2 regions of the Xylophilus sp. PBN-3R genome follow, and region 2 is predicted to be linked to the other one. Evidence: riboswitches for the same ligand, from Rfam matches in the RefSeq annotation. Region 2 holds a riboswitch; the other holds the start of a gene.

Region 1 (10,135 bases), 2.3 Mb from region 2:
GGCAGATCGGCCAGCCGTGCCACCTTCGTGCCTTGCGTGGCCAGGCGTTCGGCGACCCGTCCGATCACCTGTGATTCGTGCCGGCTTCGGGCGGTACCCGGCCACTGATCGAGCAGCAGAACCCGGAAATCCTTCAATGCGGTGTGCCGTGCCGGTGGCAGCGTTGCCTTCCACGCCTTGGCGGCCAGCGGCTCGCGGTTGATCAACAGTTCGAGCGCCAGTTCCAGGTCGCCGGCACTGCGCGCGAGCGGCCCCGCGACGGTCAGGTCGCGGTCGGCGATGCGGCCGCCGGGCGCACCGGTGCCGCGCAGGGTGATCAGCCCGGCCGATGTCTTGTGGCCGTACACGCCGTTGAAGTGAGCGGGTATGCGGATCGATCCACCGATGTCGGTGCCGAGTTCCAGGGCCACCAGGCCTGCAGCCAACGCCGCCGCCGATCCACCGGAAGAACCTCCCGGCGTGCGCCGCAGATCCCAAGGGTTGCGGCTGACGCCGTATACCGCGTTGTAGCTCTGCAGGTCGGCGTTGGCCAGCGGAACATTGCTCTTGCCGAGAATGATGGCGCCGGCCTCGCGCAGGCCGGCCACGGCGGGCGAGTCCTGCGCGGGACGGTTGTCGGCATGGGCCGGATCGCCGCCGCTGGTGACCAGGCCGGCGGCGTCGAACGATTCCTTGACGGTGATCGGCACGCCCAGCAAGGGACGACGTTCACCGCGGGCCAGCGCTGCATCGGCGACCCTTGCCGCGGCGCGGGCAGCTTCGGCGTCGAAATGGACGATGGCATTGATGGCCGGATTGAATCGTGCGATGCGGGCAAGCGTGTGTTCCAGCAGCTCGGCTGCCGAAACCCGGCCGTCGGCCAATGCTTCGGCCTGTTCTCGGGCGCTGGCAAAACTGAGGGCATCGAGTGTTTCGATGTAGCTGGCTTCGGGTGTGTCGTCTGTTGTCATGGCGATGTTTGCCGGTCACTTGCGTGGTTCGATCCAGGCGTCCGACAGGTCTCCTCCGGCGAGGTCGATGCTGTTGGTCAGCTGGTGTGCACGGCTGCTGTAGACCAGCGCCGACTGCACGGTGACGATCGGAAGAACCGGCAGGTCGCGGCCGACGATCTGCTGGATTTCCTTGAACTGCGCAGCACGTTTGCCGGCGTCCTGCTCCGTGGCCGCCTGGCGGAACAGCGTGTCGACCTGCGGGTTGTCGTAGTGGGCGGCGTTCACCCAGATCAGCGGATTTCGAACGCCGTCGCCCCAGTAGATACGCTGGACGCCGACGGTCGGGTCGAACAGCCGGCCTAGTCCGTTCAGGTTGATGTCGAAATCGCGATGGGTGTAGACCCGTTTCAGGAAGGCCGGTGCGTCGCCGTCCAGCACCGTGACCCGGATGCCGATACGTGCCAGCGCGATGCGAACGTATTCGCTGCTGCGCTTGAATTGCTGGCCCGGCAGGAAACTCAGGCGAAGTCCGAAACGCTGTCCGTCGGCGCCCTTGGGCAGTCCGGCTTCGTCGAGCAGACGGTTGGCGGCGGCGATGTCGAACGGGTAGCGGAAGGTGCTGTCGTCGTAGTAGTCGGCCAGCACCCGTGGCACTGGAGAATTCACGACTTCGGCACGTTTGTAGTAGACGGAGTCGCGGATGAAGTTGCGGTCGATGGCCTGGGCGATGGCGTGGCGTACCTGGGGTTTGGCGAGGATCGGGCTGTCGACGTTGAACTCCAGGAACAGGGCGTTGTTCAGGAAGGCGTCGTAGGTGTTGTCGACCCTGAGGTTGGGCAGCGCGGACAGCCGGTCGAGTTCGGCCAGGCCGACGCCGAGGGCGGCATCCACTTCGCCGGTCTCGATGGCGGCGGCCAGGGCCGCCGGGTCGCGCGTGAACTTCAACACGAGGCGGTCGAGGTGCGGGAAACCCTTGCGCCAGTAGTCCGGGTTCTTCTTCAGCAGCACGTGGCTGCCACGCACCCACTGCTCGAAGATGAACGGGCCCGTGCCGATGGGCGCATTGCTGTTGACGCTGGCAAGCGGCTCGACATCGCGGTAGCGGTGCGCCGGCACGATGGGCAGTTCGGCCGACGAGAAAGACCGGATCAGGAAGGGCGACGGTTTGCTCAGCACAAGCACGGCGGTGAGAGGGTCGGGTATGTCGACGCGTTCCAGGTTGGCCAGCGTGATGCGGCCGCGCGCCCCCTGTTTCTTCTGGGTCAGGAGCGAGAACCGGACGTCTTCGGCGGTGAAATCGCGGCCGTCGTGCCACTTGACACCGGGCCGCAGCCTGAAGGTGTAGGTGAGGCCGTCGGCGCTGACCTGCCAGCTGGTGGCCAGCAAGCCCTGTGGCTGGAAGGCCGCGTCGTAGCGCAGCAGGCCTTCGGTGATCTTGCCGCTGATGTTGCGTGCATCGGTGTTGGTGTCGAGGAACGACACCAGGCGCGCCGGTTCTGCGGCCAGCGCATAGGTCAGGGTGCCGCCCTCCACCGGTTTTGAGGTTTGGGAAAAAACGGCGAAGGGCAGGACGGCCAGTGACAAGCCGAGAAACAGGCGGGATATCTGCATGAAGGGAAATCGTTGGATTGAAACGCCGGGGTGCGTTTCATGTTCCGTCGAATTCATGCGGATGTTTGGAATCGTTTTGAATTTGCAAATGACGGAAACGATTGCCGGTGGATTCGTCGTTGGCCAGATAATGCCAAAAGATTAATTGGACATAATCCCGGAAACCGTGCGGTCCGGGATCGATCGGGTGGATCACCACAAAAAACCTTTGAAATTCCAGGGAAATCGACGTTATCGGCTGTTTGCCGGCGGGTATGTGTCTGCCCGGCGACATCTTAGAAAACCCTCTCGCCTCGAGGGACCGGCCAAGGCATAATTCGCCGACATCAACGAATCATGGAAACGAGGCTGGAGTGGAGATTGTTATCGCTGGTTCCGCTGTTTTGTGCGCTTGGGGATATTGGCGCGCAAGGCAATATGGCAAAGAAACGCAACTGGATTATCGGCGCTGGGTCGCTTTTTATGACGGTTCCTATTCGCCATTGAACCATTCCAGAATGGGTTCTGCGTTCATTGCGCAGGCCCTGCGTTATGGCGCCGAAATCGGCGTCTTCGTTCCCGACCAGATCGCACCCATGCGCGATTTCCTCAAGGGCCAGAAGACCAGCGCCATGCTGCTCGCTTTGCGTGACAAGGCGCTTCCGGCCGTCTACGGCGTGCTGGGCGAAAAGGTGGTCAACAACACCCCCGCCCGTGCCATCGGCATGCTGATGCTGCTTTCTTGGTTTGCGCCCGAGGGCAAGGCCGACGAGCAGGTTCGGCAGGCGCTGGTCCGCTGCTGAAGCCCGCAGGCCCCGAAGGCGAGGGCCATTTTCAATGGCAAAGAAAAAGCCGCCGAGTCGGCGATCCTGCGGATCGCGACTGGGCGGCCTTGAGAGTGGCTCCTCGACCTGGGCTCGAACCAGGGACCTACGGATTAACAGTCCGGCGCTCTACCGACTGAGCTATCGAGGAACGTAAGCGGCACACCTGCCCGTTTCGATGGACGGGCGGCGGCTGCCAGGCATTGCCTGACAGCGTGATCATGTTTTGTGGCTCCTCGACCTGGGCTCGAACCAGGGACCTACGGATTAACAGTCCGGCGCTCTACCAACTGAGCTATCGAGGAACAGAACAGCCTCAAATTATATACAGAAAAAACGCCGGTTAGAAAGACGCTCGCATTCCGATGCGAAAAGTTCTTGCCGCACCCGGGAAAAGGTACACATGGCCGTACTGGGAAGGCGACTCGCGCCAGTAGCGGCGGTCGGCGAGGTTGTCCACGCTGGCGGTCCAGGTGACGGTGGTTCCGCCGGCAGTTCGCTGGTCAAAACGCAGGCCGGCGTCGAGGCGTGTCCAGCTCGGCAGCTCGATGCTGTTGTCGGCGGTGACGTCGCGGCGGCCCTCATATGACAGTCCGCCGCTCAGCTCCAGACCTTCCATGCCCGGCACCTTCCAGCCGGCCTGGGCGCGCACCGTCTGTTTGGGCACGTTGGTCGGATGTCTGCCGTTCAGGCTCGGGTCCTGGATGCTGTTGCGGCGCTTGGCGTCGATCACGGTCACGCCGCCCATCAGCCGCCACGGACCCTGTGTCCATTGGCCACTGGCTTCCAGGCCCTGGTGTTCGGCTTCGCCGTCGTTGGCGCCGGTGCAGGGGCTGATGCCCAGGTTGGCGCAGGCGTCCAGGTTGGTCACCGGCCGCAGGATGCGGAAATACGCGGTCTGCCACGACCAGCCGCGCTCTGTGCCCTTCAGGCCGAGTTCCCATTGGCGAGACTTGAGCACCGGCAGCGCCTGGCCGGCGTTGGCGTACTGCGAAACCTTGTTGGGCACGATCTGCGATTCGACGCCCTGACCGTAGCTGGCGTAGACCAGTCGGCCGGGCATGAATGCGTAGCTGGCGGCGACCCAGGGCGTGGTCAGGTCCTGGTCGTAGCGGGTGGGGCGGCTGCCGTCCGTGCGTACGCTTTCGCGCGAAAGATGGGTTTGCCGCACGCCGAGCCAGGTGGTGAAACGCTCGTTCCAGCGCACCGCGTCCTGCAGCGACAGCTCGAGCGTGTGTTCGTCGCGGTTGGTATTGCTGTCGGTCAGCGTCGGGTCGGCGGTGGTGACGGCGGTGCCGGTCACATTCCCTTCGCCGACATAGTTGTAGGCCTGGTCCTGAAAACGGTTGCGCACCCGGCTGGCGGTGAGGCCCACGCTCAGGTCGTGCCGCACGGCGCCGGTGAGCAGTTTTCCGGCCACGGCCAGGTTGGCTGCCTGTTGAACCCGCCGTTCATTTTCGCTGCGGAAGTCGTACAGGTCATAGGTTCCGTCGGAGCAGAAGCGGTCGTAGTTGCCTTCCTTGCCGCAGCCGAAGGCATAGGCCAGCCGGTCCTGGCTCTTCAGGCGCTGCTGGCCCACTTGTGCGCTCCAGCGCCAGTCGGTGCCGATGGCCTTGGTGTAGCGCACGGTCCCGGTCAGCGCGTCGAAGACCGACGGCTGCGACCAGGGCTGGTTGTTCAGGTTCAGGCGCGGATCGACCGGCGCCGGCAGCTTGTTGCCCAGCAGGCTGAAGGCCTGCTGGCTGGGCTGCGACTTGTGGCTCCATTCCAGTTCGGCTTCCAGTACCGAGTCGCCGCCGATGCGCCAGTCGCCGGCCAGCGCGGCGAGGCTGCGTTCGCCGTCCAGGTTGCGCAGTTGCGGCCGCAGGCGTTCCTGGGCGACGTTCAGGCGCAGGCCGAACTGGCGGTTTTCGCCGAAACGGCTGCTGATGTCGGCGGCCCCCAGCAGGCTGGCGCGAGATGTGGCTTCCACCCGCACTTCGCGGATGTCCCGGTCGCCAGGCCGCTTGACGACATAGTTGACCAGGCCACCGGGCGCGCTGGTGCCTGCCTGGATGCCGCTGGTGCCTTTCAGGATTTCCACCCGCTCCTTGTTGTCCAGAGGGATTGCGGTTTCGGCGCTGATCGGCAAGCCTTCGCGGCGGTAGTTGAAGCGGTTGTCCAGCACGAAACCCCGGATGCTGACGAAGTCCCAGTAACCCGGGGAATCGTAGGCGTCGCTGATGGACGAATCGAAACGGGTCAGGTCGGCCAGGCGTCGAGCGCCGCTGGTCTGCAGCATCTGCTGATCAACCACGGTGGCCGAGATCGGGACTTCGCTCAGCGGAATTTCGCCGAAGCCGGTCACGTCGGCCTGCGGCGCGCTGCGCGAAGCATTGACGGTCACCGCGTCGAGCGTTTCGGCGGGCGCCGGACCTTGCGCTTGGGCGGCGTGGGCGGCGAGCGCCAGGAAAGCCAGGGACGCATGGGCCAACGGAGCCCGCGGAAAGAAATCAAGTGAAAAAACTGCCATCGTCGTGCCTTCGAACAAACGTGTGGCAGGGACGGCAGGCGACCGCAAACGGCCCGCAACGGCACTGTCCGGCAATCGATGAAGAGGGGGCAGGGCGCAGGGCGGTCTGTGGCACACGCTTTCCCTGCGCGAGGATTACCTCAATCAGGTTCCAAGGGACTCTCTCAGTCGCATCGGATCCTGGCGGTTGGCCCGTCCGATGCAACACCCCTAGCGGTCTCGCCCCGGGACCGCCGGGACGAGCGGCGCAAATTGTAGCGCGCCGTTAACAAAGGTCAGCGACTGTCAGGGAAGCCGTGGCGCGGATTCCCGTTCCTCGACCGGTGGGACGACGGTCACCGCTGCCGGCGGATTGGAGCGTGCGTCGTCCCGGGCGGTGGCGAAGATGTCCCAGACCGCAATGAACATGGCCGCGATCACCGGGCCGATGACAAAGCCGTTGAGCCCGAACAGCGCCATGCCTCCCAGGGTGGAAATCAGCACGATGTAGTCAGGCAGTTTGGTGTCCTTGCCGACGAGCAGCGGACGCAGGATGTTGTCCACCAGTCCGATGACGAATACACCGACGAAGATGAGAATCAGGGCCTTGACGATCGCGCCGGTCGCCAGGAAATAGAGGGCCACCGGCGCCCAGACGATGGCCGCACCGACTGCGGGCAAAAGCGACAGGAAGGCCATCAGCACGCCCCACAGAACCGCGCCGTGGATGCCCATCACGATGAAGGTGACGCCGCCGATCAGACCCTGCGCCACGGCGACCGCGATGTTTCCCTTGACGGTGGCGCGGATCACGGTGGTGAACTTGCCGAGCAGTTTGCCCTTGTGGCGTTCTTCGAGGGGAATCGCGTCGCGGATCATCACGGACAGTTCGCCGCCGTCCCGGATCAGGAAGAACAGCAGATACATCATCACCGTGAAGCCCACCAGGAAGTCGAAGGTGTTCTGGCCGAAATTGATGGCAGACGCGGTGAGGTTGCGGCCGCCCTGGTTCACCAGGTCCATCACCTTGGCCTGCAGGGCGCCCATGTCGCCGACGCCGAAGCGGTCCAGCAGGCGCATGGCCCATTGGGGCAAGTGATCGAATATCTCTTGCAGGTAGCTGCCGATGTTGATCTGGCCCGACTGCAGTTTGGCGTATAGCGTGGTCGCCTCTTGCACCAGCGAGGCGGTGATGAGCGCGGTCGGCAGGATCACGATCACCAGGATCAGGCTCAGCGTGGCAAGCGCGGCAAGGTTTTCACGCCCCTTGAAACGCTTTCGCAACCAGCGGAAGACCGGGCGGAACAACATCGCGAGGATGGCCCCCCAGAAGACTGCGCCGTAATAGGGAAAGAGGATCCAGCCGAAGGCCAGCGTGACGCCGATCAGCAGCAGGATGAATGTTTTTTGTTCTACGGCGTTGGATTTCATGGAATGGCCCGTTGGGGGCTCTGGCTGTAATCGGCCACGGCGGGGTGCCGTGGTGTCGGATGCTAGCCAGGTTAATGGGTGGTCCCGCGTCGGACTTCATCCTGATACGCACCCAGTCAACTCCTATGGTGACAATGCTTCACTTTTCCTGAACGCCACCCGGCCCGCCTGCCTTGACCCATAGATTCCTGCGCAAACTTGCCTGCACCGTCGCCCTGCTGGGCGCAAGCCTGTGTTTCGCTGCATCGCCGAGCGACGACACGGCTGCGGCTGCGGCCTCCCTGGACACCGCGCGCGACCAGCTCACCGCCATCCAGAAGCAGATCGGCAGCGATGCCGAGATAGCGGATGCAACGCTGGCCACCCTGAGGACCGGGGCGCTGGAGACCCAGGCCGCGGCGGAACAGGCGGCTACCGCGCTCGACCCCGCGCTGTCCAACGTCACCGCGCGCCTGGCCGAACTCGGGCCGGCGCCCGCGGCCGGCGCCACCGAAGCGCCCGACATCGCATCGCAGCGTGCGTCGCTCGAAAAGCAGCGCAAGCAACTCGACTCGCAAGTCAAGCTGGCGCGCCTGCTGTCGGTCGAAAGTGCGCAGGCGGCCGACGCGGTGGCCGTGCGGCGCCGGTCGCAGTTCAATGCGCAGATCGGCGAACGCACTTCGTCGATGCTGGCCGCACCCTTCTGGCAGGAACTGCGGTTGGGCGTGCCGCGCGACTGGGTGCGTGTGCAGGTCATCGGCCGGACCATTGCCGCCACTGCATCCACCACGCCCTGGACGGTGTGGGTGGGTTTCGCGGCGCTGGCCATGGGCCTGTTCTTCCTCCAGCAATGGGCCGGCCGCAAGTTGCTGCGTTTCGCGTCGAGCCGGGTGCCGCCAGGGCGGCTCCGCCGTTCCCTGCTGGCGCTTTTGCGGGCGCTGCTGGCGATCGTCGTGCCTGGTGTCGTGGCGCACCTGATCCGGCTGGGGATCGGCTGGGGCAGCACCCCGAGCGAAGCGCTGGACAGCCTCATGGCACGTACCGTCGGCATGGTGTGTTTCGCGGCTTTCCTGTGGGGCCTGGGCCGTGCGCTGTTGGCCGCCCACAAACCGTCCTGGCGTTTGCCGCCCCTCTCCGACGCGATGGCACTGTCGCTGCGCCGGCATCCGCTGATCCTGGCGGTGGTGATCGTCATCGGCTGGGAACTCGAGCAGCTGGCGGTGCTGGCCAACGGCGCACTCGCCACCACGGTGGCGCTCGACAGCATCTACACCCTGGTGCTGGCGCTGGTGCTGGTGTCGATCCTGATCCGGGTGCGCCGGGTACGCCATGCAGAACGACTGGCCGACGCAGCATCTGCCGTGACCGTGACCGCGGCCGCTGCGGTGAAGGACGCACCCGCGCTGCCGGCCAAACCCGCGCAGCACCTGGCGCGCCTGCCCTGGACCAGCGTCGCGCTGGGGGCCATCGCGCTGGTGCTCGGCGTGAGTGTGATCTGCCTGTTGGTGGGTTTCGTGGCGCTGGGTGGTTTCATGGTGAAGCAGATCGTCTGGAGCGGCACGGTGGGTGCCGTGGCATACCTGCTGGCGGCTCTGCTGGACGACGCCTTCACCGCTGCATTCACCCCAGTCGGCGGTGCAGCCGCCATGGCCGAGGACCCGGGTCTGCGTGTGCGCGCCCAGGCAGGTGTGCTGCTGTCGGCGGTGTCGCGACTGGCGGTGGTGCTGTTCGGCCTGGTGCTGGTGATGGCGCCTTTCGGCCAGGGACCCGACGAATTGCTGCAGCGCGCCGGGCAACTGCGCGACGGCCTGGCCATCGGCGAACTGCGGCTGCAGCCGGCCGCGGTGCTGCAGGCGATCTTTGTCTTCATCGCTGCCACCGTGGGTGTGCGGCTGCTGCAGCGCTGGCTGCGTGACCGTTACCTGCCGACCACCGGCCTGGATGTCGCCATGCGCGACTCCGCCACATCGCTGTTGGGATTCGTAGGCACGGTGGCCGCGCTGGCCTTCGCGCTATCGGCGATCGGGCTGGGACTCGAACGTATCGCGTGGGTGGCCAGTGCCTTGTCGGTGGGCATCGGTTTCGGCCTGCAGGCAGTGGTGTCCAACTTCGTGTCGGGCCTGATTCTGCTGGCCGAGCGGCCTGTGAAGGTGGGCGACTGGGTATCGCTGTCGGGTGTCGAGGGCGACATCCGCCGCATCAATGTGCGGGCCACCGAGATCCAGATGGGCGACCGGTCCACGGTGATCGTGCCCAACTCGGAATTCATCACCAAGATCGTCCGCAACGTGACGCTGGCCAATCCGCTGGGCCAGGTGTCCTTCAAGTTGCCGATGGCGCTGGATGCCGACGTGATGAAGGTGCGCGACATCATGCTGGCGGTCTTCCAGTCGCATGACGGCGTGCTGAGCGAGCCGCCGCCCAAGGTCTTCCTCGAAAGCGTCGAGAACGAGCGGCTGATCTTCGCGGCCAGCGGTGCGGTGTCTTCGCCGCGCCAGAGCTACGCGGTCAAGAGCGCCTTGCTGTTCGAAACGCTCGTGCGCCTGCGGTCCGCCGGGCAGTTTCCGGCCAAGCCGCCCGAGCCGGTGGAGACACCGAAGGCCGACGCCGAGGTGCCTCAGCCCGGCTCGGCTCTGCCACCGCAGACCTGAACGGTCATGGCGTTTTCTCCTGGCGCGGGCAACCTGCGTGAGCTGACGGCTCAATTTCCTTTCAAGGGCCGGCTGGAGGCCATCTGGCTGCGGCCGGCGCGGCGTGTGCCGACGGTGTCCGTGGCGTCGGTGCTGGCCGTGGCGGGCAAGGGGTTGGAGGGCGACCGGAGCATGCAGGCGGTGACGGTGGGCGGCAAACGGCAGGTCACGCTGATCCAGGCCGAACATCTGCCGGCC
Region 2 (10,135 bases):
GTGGATGATCGGTGCCGACCTGAAGGCCGGAAAACTCGTGCCGCTGCTGCAGGACTACCGCTTGCGCGAAACGCCGATCCATGCGGTTTCGCTCCGCAGCGCCCGCCAGGCGGCCAAGGTGCGAGCCGTCGTCGATTTCTTCGAGGACGTCTTCCGGACGGACCGCCTGGTCAGTCCGCAGGCGCAAACCCAGACGTAGCTGCAGCTGAATAGGCAGAAACCATGAATCCATCGTCCACCTGCCCCTGCGGCCGTACCGAAGCACGCGGCAAGCCGATGTCGTATGCCGCCTGCTGCGGCCGCTGGCTGGACCATTTCGACACCGCGGCCGCACCCGATGCGGAACAGCTGATGCGATCGCGGTACAGCGCCTTCGTGCTGGAGCGCCGCGAATACCTGCTGGCGACCTGGCATCCGTCCTCGCGCCCTGAATCGATCGATTTCGACCCGGGCACCCGCTGGCTGGGACTGGAAGTACGCAGCTTTCGCGCCATCGATGCGACACATGCCGAAGTGAGTTTCGTCGCCCGCCAGCGCGACGCCGGAGGCCGGGCGCATCGCCTGGCGGAAACCAGCCGGTTCGTGCAGGAAAACGGCCGCTGGTATTACCTCGACGGCGACTACAGGTAGGTTGGGCGCCGGCCGTACAGCACGTCGGCCGACACGTTCACCCGCACCAGCCGGTCGGGCACCGTCTTGACGATGGTGTGCAGGGGCAGTGCGGTGTTGCGGCGCAGCGGCTGCATCAGCGCCTCGCCGGCGCGGTTGATGATCACGGCCACCTGCGGTGTCCGGGCGGTCTCGCCCACGTGTGTGACCACGGCTGTCTCGCCGCTGGCGAGCAGCACGAAACAACCGGGCGGGTAGATGCCGAGTTCCTTGATGAGGATGTTGGCGAACGGGTCGTTGCGGCTCTGCAGGAACAGCTCGCGCGCTGCCTGATGGGCCGGCAACGGGCCGCGCCCGGTCCGCGGGCTGTGTTTGGCGGTGAAGATGTCGACCAGCCGCAGCAATTGCGACATGTCGGTCGGTCCGTCGACCTTGCGCGGATAACCGGTGCCGCCATTGACCTCGTGATGCTGCTCCACCGCCATCAGCCATTCGTTGTCGGTCAGGCCGGCGGCGCGCAGCATGCGGGCGCTGACCAGCGGATGCTGTTCGATCTGCTCGCGTTCGGCGCCGCTCGGCGTATCGCCGTTCGATGCAAGCCGGCCCTGCAGATCGACGATCGAGATGTTCATGGTCAGCGCTGCGCCCACCAGGCTGACGCAGCGGCTTCCGCTCCAGCCCATGCGGTGCGCCAGCAGCGCGCACAGGGCGGCGCAGTGCAGGGCGTGGGCCACGCCGTAGTTCTGCAGGCGGCTGTGGTCGTGGCGCAGGATGAGGTAGACCAGTTCGTCCGAATGCTGCTGCGCAGTCGCCGCCACGCTGGCCAGGGTGCGGCGCAGGCGGGGCAGGAATAGGCTGTCGTGCGGGCTGCGCAGCAGGCCGCCCAGGCGGGCTTCCAGGGTCACCCACTGATTGGGCAGGCTGTCGTCCTGGTTGTCGTCCTGTTCGTCGACCAGGCCCTGGCCGGGCGGCGTGATGTCGACGAAGGCACCGCGCGACTGCAGCGCATCGGCCATGGAAACGTCGCGCACCAATTGGCCCCGGGCCAGCAGAAGCTCACCGCTGGCGGTACGAACGTCCCAGGGAATAGCCTCGCCGGCTACGACCTGAAGCCGGACTTCATCGAAGGGAATGAGCTGCATCGAAACACCTTGGGGCGGCGTTTCGAACACCGCGCGCGACTGAAATTAACTGCCTGAATGTTATGACCCACAGGAAAAGCGTCAATGGCAAGAAGCTGTGTATTTATGCCTTTCTTTGGGCTTTCTTCCCATGAGCGGAAAATCCCGGCATGCCCAAAACCTCTGCACCCTTGTCCACTTCTTCCATCCACCACTCCACGACCGAGTTCGCCTTCGACGCCGTGCTGTTCGATTGCGACGGCGTCCTGGTCGATTCCGAACCCATCACCAACCGTGTGCTGCGAGACATGCTCGAAGAGCGCGGCTGGAAGCTCAGCGTCGAGGAAAGCATGCGCATCTTCATCGGCAAGGCGGTGAAGGACGAATCGGCATTGATCGAGGCCCGCACCGGACAGCCGGTCACGCACGAATGGCTGCAGTCCTTCTGGATGCGCCGCAACCAGCGCCTGCAGGAAGAACTGGTCGCCATTCCCGGCGCACCTGAAGCGGTGCGCAGGATTTTTTCGGCCTACGGCGGCCGCATCGCCTGCGCGTCGGGTGCCGACCGCGGCAAGATCGAACTGCAGTTGCGCAAGGTCGGCCTGTACGACTGCTTCGAAGGCCGGTATTTCAGCGGCCACGACCAGCCGCGCAGCAAACCGTTTCCCGATGTCTACCTGCATGCCGCCGCGGCATTGGGCGCCGACCCGAAACGCTGCGCCGTGGTCGAGGACACGGTGACCGGCGCCACCGCCGGCGTCGCGGCCGGTGCCACCGTGTTCGGCTACAACCCCGGCGGCCCGGGCCACAGCGGCACCGCGGACCTGCTGGCCGTGGGCGTGCATCGCGTGGCCAGCAGCATGGCCGAACTGGCGGAGTGGTTGACCGCCGATCGCAGCTGACCTTTGCGCACTACAGGTTCTTTGGCGGGGTCGAAAGGACTAGTGGGCGGTTACCTCCGGGCGGGCGCGGTGAATACATTGTTTTCTCCGGATCCATCCATCACCGCCGAAAGTCCGCCATGAAAGCTGCTTCTCTTTTCCTGTTCGTCATCCTGGCAGCGACGGCAGGAGCGCAGGCTTCGCCGACCTCGCCTGTGCCGACATCGGCCCGGCCCGACGCCGCCATGGTGCAGACGGGTTTCCCGGCGACCCGCTGCAAGAACATCCGGTTGTCCGAAACACAGCGCCGGCATTGCGACAAGGCGATGAAGAAGGCGGCGAGCAAGGGCCTGACCCGCGGCGTTTGACTGCGTCGCCCGAGCGCCCCTAGAATCCGCCCCGCTCCGGGGTGCATGGTTCGACATGCTGAGACGGCAATATTCTTGCCGGACCCGCGAACTTGAACCGGCTAGTACCGGCGTAAGAAGAGCTGCAGTTTCTCCAGTCCCCAGGCGACACCCGAAAACCGGAATCCAAAACCGGCTCGGGTCCGCGCCCGGTGCGCACCGGCCGGAACGATTTGCGGAGCACCCACCGTCCCCACGACAACCGGAGTGCTCCCATGAATGCCCCCCACGAATTCGCCCACCAGGCCGCCGACGACTTCTCGCGTTTGCTGGCGCTGACGCGCGAACCCTTTCCCGCGTCCACCAAGGGCCGCATCGTCGGCAGCCGGCCCGACCTGAGCGTGCCGGTGCGCGATGTCGCCCTGACCAACGGCGAGGTCGCATCGCTTTACGACACCTCCGGCCCCTACACCGATCCGGCAGTCGACATCGACGTGCGGCGCGGCCTGGCCGACGTACGTGGCGCCTGGATCGCGGAACGCGGCGACACCGAAAGTTATGCCGGCCGGCTGGCGCAGATCCTCGACGACGGCGGCAGACACGAGAGCCGCGACCAGCAGCGCATCGACCGGCTCCGGGCGGAAGCGGCGGCCCTGCAACGCACCCCACGCCGCGCCAGGAGCGGCGGCAATGTCACCCAGATGCACTATGCCCGGCGCGGCATCGTCACGCCCGAAATGGAATACGTCGCCCTGCGCGAGAACGGCCGGCAGGCCTGGATGGCCGAATACCTGGCCGACGAAGGCCGCGCCCGGCGGGTGATGGGTAATCCGATGGGGGCGAACATCCCGCAAGTCATCACGCCGGAATTCGTGCGCGACGAAGTGGCGCGGGGCCGCGCCATCATCCCCGCGAACATCAACCATCCGGAGGTCGAGCCGATGGCGATCGGCCGCAACTTCAAGGTGAAGATCAACGCCAACATCGGCAACTCGGCGGTCACCAGCAGCATCGAGGAAGAGGTGGAAAAGCTGGTCTGGGCGATCCGCTGGGGCGCCGACAACGTGATGGACCTTTCGACCGGCCGCAACATCCACACCACCCGCGACTGGATCGTGCGCAACAGCCCGGTTCCCATCGGCACCGTGCCCATCTATCAGGCACTCGAAAAAGTCGGCGGCGTCGCGGAGGACCTGACCTGGGAGCTGTACCGCGACACGCTGATCGAACAGGCCGAACAGGGCGTGGACTATTTCACCATCCACGCCGGCCTGCGGCTGCCGTTCATCCACCTGACCGCCAACCGCATGACCGGCATCGTGTCGCGCGGCGGCTCGATCATGGCGAAGTGGTGCATCGCCCACCACCGGGAGAGTTTTCTCTACACCCACTTCGAGGACATCTGCGACATCATGAAGCAGTACGACGTGAGTTTTTCGCTCGGCGACGGACTGCGGCCGGGCTCCGGCGCGGACGCCAACGACGAAGCCCAGTTCGCCGAATTGCGCACGCTCGGCGAGCTGACGCAGGTGGCCTGGAAACACGATGTCCAGACCATGATCGAAGGCCCCGGCCATGTGCCGATGCACATGATCCAGGCCAACATGGACGAGCAGCTGCGGCTGTGCCACGAGGCGCCGTTCTATACGCTGGGCCCCTTGACCATCGACATCGCGCCGGGATACGACCACATCGCATCGGCCATCGGAGCGGCCATGATCGGATGGGCCGGCACGGCGATGCTCTGCTACGTCACACCCAAGGAACACCTGGGCCTGCCGGATCGCGACGACGTGAAGCAGGGAATCATGGCCTACCGCATCGCCGCCCATGCGGCCGATGTCGCCAAGGGCCACCCCGGCGCGCGGGCGCGGGACGACGCACTCAGCAAGGCGCGTTTCGAGTTCCGCTGGCAGGACCAGTTCAACCTGGGCCTCGACCCGGACACCGCGCGCGATTTCCACGACGAGACACTGCCCAAGGACGTCTCCAAGACCGCGCACTTCTGTTCGATGTGCGGCCCCAAGTTCTGCTCGATGAAGATCTCGCAGGAGGTGCGCGAATTCGCTGCACAGCGCGGTGTCGGCGAGCAGGACGCACTGGCTGCCGGGATGGCCGAGAAGTCGGCCGAGTTCCGCGCCGCCGGAGGCGACTTCTACATCCCCATCCAGGCTGCCTGAAGTGGCTGCCATCGCGATTGCCGGCGCCGGCCTGCTGGGACGGTTGCTGGCCTGGCGGTTGGGGCATCTCGGCCACGACGTGCATGTCTTTGACCCGGCAGAGGGGCCGCAGCCGGCCTTCGACGGCGAGGGCGCAGCCGGTTTCAGCGCCGCCGGCATGCTGAGTCCGACAGCCGAACTGGACCGGGCCGACCACCGCATCGCGCTGTTGGGCTGGCGGTCCATCGACCTGTGGGCCGGCATCGTCGAAGACCTCCGCCGGCCCGGGCTGTTGAGCCGGCGGGGCAGCCTGTTGCTGGCCCATCGCAGCGACCTCGGGAGTGCCGAACGGGGCCTGGCGAACCTGCGGCTCGGCGAACGCCCGCCGCAGCCGCTGAGCGCCGAGACGCTGTTGCAGCAGGAGCCCGCCCTGCAGGGCGCGGCCCATGCATGGCTGCTCCCCGGCGAGGCACAGATCGACCCGGTAGCGACCCTCGAACGTCTGCATGCCATGTCGGCTCGGTCGGTGCGCTGGCACTGGCGCACACCCGTTGCCCACACCATGGCCGGAGCGGTGCTGACGGCAGCCGGCGACTGCCTGCGTTTCGACCAGGTGTGGGATGTGCGGGGTCTCGGAGGCCGGTCTCATCAGGCCATGGCCGACCTGCGCGGCGTGCGCGGCGAAACCGTCTGGCTGCATGCGCCGGCCCACGGCCTGACCCGCCCGGTGCGCCTCCTGCATCCCCGCAATCCGGTGTATCTGCTGCCACGCGGAGCCGACCGCCTGTTCGTCGGCGCCAGCGAGATCGAGTCGGAAGACCGTTCGCCCGTCTCCCTGCGCAGCGCCGTCGAACTGATGGCCGCCGCCCACAGCGTGATGCCGGGCCTGGCCGAGGCGCGCATCGAAAGACTGGACCGCAACCTGCGGCCGGCCTTGCCCGACCACCAGCCGCGGATCGAGATGAACGACAACCTGGTGCGGATCAACGGCCTGTTCCGCCACGGCTGGCTGCTGGCGCCGGCCCTGGTCGAAGATGCGCTGGCAATGGCCGGCCGGCCGGAGGCACTGCATGCCTGACATCGTCATACAGCTGGGCGGCCGATCCCGTGCGGTACCCGCCGACATCAACCTGGCCGACCTGGTCGCCACACTGGGCCATGCCCAGGACGGGGTCGCGACCGGCCTCAACGGCGACTTCGTGCGCCGCGACCTGCGGGCCGACACGCGGCTGACGGCGGGCGACCAGGTACTGATCTTCCAACCCATCGTCGGCGGCTGAGGCAGCCCGGAACATGAACCCTATTTCCCCATCCCCGGCGTCATTTCATGAGGGCTGGTCGGTCGGCGGCGTGCCGATGAGCAGCCGCTTCCTGCTGGGCACCGCCGGTTATCCGTCGCCTGAAGAACTGGCGAAAGCCATCGCCGCCGCCGCGCCCGCAGCCGTCACCGTCGGCCTGAAACGAAGCCTCGCGGCAGGGGCGGACAACGGTTTCATCGGCAGCGTGCACAAGGCGGCGCATGCAGCCGGCGCGCACCTGCTGCCCAACACCGCGGGCTGCCGCACCGCCCGCGAAGCCATCGCCCTGGCCCAGATGGCGCGCGAGCTGTACGGCACCCGCTGGATCAAGCTCGAAGTGGTCGGCGACGAGCACACTTTGCAGCCGGATCCGGTCGAACTGGTGGCGGCCGCGTCGGTGCTGGCGCGCGACGGTTTTGTCGTCTGGCCTTACTGCACCGACGATCTGGTCACCTGTCGCCGCCTGCTCGATGCCGGCTGCCCGCTGCTGATGCCCTGGGGCGCACCCATCGGCTCGGGCCAGGGACTGCTCAACCCCTTTGCCCTGCGCACCCTGCGCGAACGGCTGCCCGATGCCACGCTGATCGTCGATGCCGGCATCGGTGCACCGTCGCATGCGGCGCAGGCGATGGAGATGGGTTTCGACGCGGTGCTGCTGAATTCGGCGGTGGCCCACGCTCGTGCGCCCGCCGCCATGGCCCGCGCGTTCCGGCTTGCGGTCGAGGCCGGCCGGGCGGCGTGGGGCGCAGGGGTCATCGCCCGGCAGGACTTCGCCACGGCCACCACACCCGTGGGAGGCGAAGCCTTCCTGATCGGCTCCGCATGACCCCCGTTGCATTGCCCGTCGTCTGGACCATCGCCGGCACCGACAGTTCCGGTGGCGCCGGCATCGCCGCCGACCAGCGTGCGGCCGATGCCTGCGGTGTTCATGTGTGTCCTGTGGTGGCCGCGGTCACGGCGCAGAACTCGCTGGCCGTCAGCCGCATCGACGCACTGCCGGTCGAGGTCATCGACGCCCAGATGAACGCCCTCGAAACCGACCTGCCGCCCGCCGCCGTCAAGACCGGCCTGCTCGGCGGCGCCGAGCAGGTGGCCTGTGTCGCCCGCTGGATCGATCGCCTGCGCCGGCGCGGGCCGGTCGCCCTGGTGGTCGACCCGGTGCTGGGCGCAAGCACCGGAGCGTCGTTCGCCGATGCCGCGACGCTGGCCGCCTATCGCGACATGCTGCTGCCCCGCGCCACGCTCGTCACACCCAACCGGCTCGAAGCCGCCCGACTGTCCGGCATGGCACCTGCCGACCTGCCGGCCATCGCAGCACGCCTGCGGGCCATGGGCGCCGGGGCCGTCTGCATCACCGGCGGCGACGACGCGACACAGGCCGGCCTGGCGCTGGACTGGATCGACACGCCCCACGCGGCCGGCTGGCTGGCGCTGCCGCGCATCGAAACGCCGCACGGGCACGGCACCGGCTGCACCTTCGCCATGTCGTCCGCGGCTGCGATGGCGCGGGATTTTGTCGAAGCCGATGCGCTGGTGCTGGCCAAGATGGCGACCGCCGGCGCCCTGCTGGCCGGTGCGGCGGCGGGGCAGGGCGCGGGCCCGGTGCGGGCGCAGCCGGGGTTCGCCCACGATCCGTCGCTGATGCCGCAGATGTCGTGGAGCGCCGTGCCCCGGTTCGCTCCGTTCGGCGACATGCGACAGGCCGAAACGCCGCTCGGCCTGTACGCCATCGTGGACAGCGCCGAGCGGGTCGGGCAGATGGTCGAAGCCGGTGTGCGCACGGTGCAGCTGCGCATCAAGACACCGGCACGACCCGATGCCGCCTGGGCTGCCGATGTGCGTCTGCAGGTCACCGTCGCAGTCGCCCGTTGCCGTGCGGCCGGCGCGCTGCTGTTCATCAACGACCACCACGCCCTGGCCGTCGATTCGGGCGCGGCCGGCATCCACCTCGGGCAGGAAGACCTGCTCGCCATGACCGACGCCGAGCGTGACCGCCTGGCCCGGCCGGGCGGGCCGGCCCTGGGCATCAGTTCTCACAGCCTGTGGGAACTGGCGCGGGCGCGATCGCTGGCCCCGCGGTACATCGCCTGCGGCCCGGTGTGGCCGACCCTGACCAAGGCGATGCCGTGGAACGCACAGGGCTTGGGCAACCTGGCCTGGTGGGTGGCGATGGCCGGTGCCCCGGTGGTGGCCATCGGCGGCATCCTGGCGGCAGAGCAGGCCGAGGCGGCAGGGCGCTGCGGCGCCGACGCGGTCTGTGTGGTGCGGGCGCTGGGCGACAGCCCCGCGAAGACGGCGGCGGCGTTCGGCAAACACTGGCAGCAGGGCCGGCAGGCGCGGAACCTGCCCGTGCCGGACTGGCCCACACCGAGCCTGTGCCGGTGAAGGCAGGCACCGCGGATCCGGCGCCTGCTGGAACCGCCCGGCGCCGGGCCGGTGTCTGCCTCATGCCGCGATTCGAGCAACAAGGTCTCGATCTGCGCCCTGATCCGGCCCATCGCCAGCGCCTGTCACCGCGGCCAGCAACTGACGGCACATGGCCAGCACCCGGGGGTCGCGCCGGGCGCTTGAACCCTGCTCGCCGAGCGCGCCGGCCCAGAAGGCGCGGGCGAGTGCGGCCACCGTCCGGTCCTGCGTGGCGTCGGACGAGTCCTGGCTTGCATCCAGCAGCGTCTGGAAAGCCGCAAGCCCGCGCTCTGCCTGAGCGAGTCGCGCGTCGATCGCGGCAATGGCGTTGATGAATGCCGGCAGGCGTGCTTTCCAGGCAGGCACGAAGTCCAGTCAGGCAACGGCGGCGCCCAACTCGATTCGCCAGGCCGCCCGTTCGCCGGCCGGCAGGCGCAGCAAGCATGGCTTTGCCTTGTTCGTGAAAGGCTCGATGCCATGCTGTATGGCGCTGGCGAACCGGCGCCTGGTCCACATCCGCCGTTGTTCCACCATTCCGACGCCGCGTTTGGCGGTTTTTGCTTTTGCAAACTTCTTGCGCATCTGGTTTCGCAAAACGTGTACGCCGAATGAATTTGCAAGGTTAGTCTCCACTCTCGAAATCTTGGAGGCAATCGAATGGCGGAGAAAATTCCTTATTGGAAATCCAATCGGTTTCTGGGCGCCTTTGTAAGAAAAGAGGGCGATGACGGGTGTGTGGTCTGCACGGATGAAAAGATAAGACTGTCACTGGATCGGCGCCCGCCACCGTTGAGGCATCAGCCGCCGGTACCCAGGCCGGTGGTGGAGAAAAAGAAAAGGATGGCGACGAGTTTCTGATGAATGTCATCGGGGGCATTCACAAGGTGGTGGATGTCAAAAGGAAGTTCGGTGCATGGATGGATAGGCCTACCATACCTGCGCCGGTGAAGAACCTTGAGATCGCCGCCTCCAAGCGGATCGCAGAATCTGTCTGTTTTGACTTGCAGGATATTCCGGGAACAATCGGTAGGCTAGGTATGCCCAAAGCCGCAGCAATGTTCGACAAGTGGTTTGCGGGGGAGTTGAATTACTCGCCCACTGCAGAAGATTCCAGGCGTGAATTAAATCAGCATGGTTTGGCATATTCCGGCGCGATGGTTGACAAGAAGTCCGTTTCGCTCGGCTGGGTTCTAGGGTTCCGTCGTGCTAAAACGGCGTTTGATGCGCTTTGCTGCGATGAGAATCTAGTCACCCCGAAGTCGTTACAGGTACTCAAGAAGATTTTGAATGAGCATGCTGGAAGATATGAAGTTC

What was found. A riboswitch is a leader RNA that binds a small molecule or an ion and turns the genes downstream of it on or off. The one in region 2 is predicted to bind thiamine pyrophosphate.
Region 1: it holds a riboswitch for thiamine pyrophosphate, as region 2 does, so the genes downstream of both, AC3ANW_RS11420 (TonB-dependent siderophore receptor) here and thiC (phosphomethylpyrimidine synthase ThiC) in region 2, are expected to answer to the same signal.

What each region holds. Positions count from the first base shown of each region.
Region 1 covers NZ_CM173225.1:2,376,953-2,387,087, reverse strand. The annotation lists gene AC3ANW_RS11450 (amidase) at 1-950, opposite strand, end outside; gene AC3ANW_RS11445 (ABC transporter substrate-binding protein) at 966-2,543, opposite strand; gene AC3ANW_RS11440 (hypothetical protein) at 2,581-2,739, opposite strand; gene AC3ANW_RS11435 (hypothetical protein) at 2,897-3,325, shown strand; tRNA gene AC3ANW_RS11430 (tRNA-Asn) at 3,422-3,497, opposite strand; tRNA gene AC3ANW_RS11425 (tRNA-Asn) at 3,576-3,651, opposite strand; gene AC3ANW_RS11420 (TonB-dependent siderophore receptor) at 3,690-5,858, opposite strand; TPP riboswitch at 5,962-6,080, opposite strand; gene AC3ANW_RS11415 (AI-2E family transporter) at 6,144-7,268, opposite strand; gene AC3ANW_RS11410 (DUF3772 domain-containing protein) at 7,442-9,898, shown strand; gene AC3ANW_RS11405 (MOSC domain-containing protein) at 9,905-10,135, shown strand, end outside.
Region 2 covers NZ_CM173225.1:80,949-91,083, forward strand. The annotation lists gene AC3ANW_RS00440 (LysR family transcriptional regulator) at 1-199, shown strand, start outside; gene AC3ANW_RS00445 (YchJ family protein) at 223-630, shown strand; gene AC3ANW_RS00450 (HD-GYP domain-containing protein) at 621-1,751, opposite strand; gene AC3ANW_RS00455 (HAD family hydrolase) at 1,901-2,632, shown strand; gene AC3ANW_RS00460 (hypothetical protein) at 2,752-2,979, shown strand; TPP riboswitch at 3,007-3,115, shown strand; gene thiC (phosphomethylpyrimidine synthase ThiC) at 3,234-5,138, shown strand; gene AC3ANW_RS00470 (FAD-dependent oxidoreductase) at 5,140-6,195, shown strand; gene thiS (sulfur carrier protein ThiS) at 6,188-6,397, shown strand; gene AC3ANW_RS00480 (thiazole synthase) at 6,411-7,241, shown strand; gene AC3ANW_RS00485 (bifunctional hydroxymethylpyrimidine kinase/phosphomethylpyrimidine kinase) at 7,238-8,800, shown strand; gene AC3ANW_RS00490 (hypothetical protein) at 8,861-9,187, opposite strand; gene AC3ANW_RS00495 (hypothetical protein) at 9,197-9,403, opposite strand; partial or broken gene AC3ANW_RS00500 (DUF6402 family protein) at 9,877-10,135, shown strand, end outside.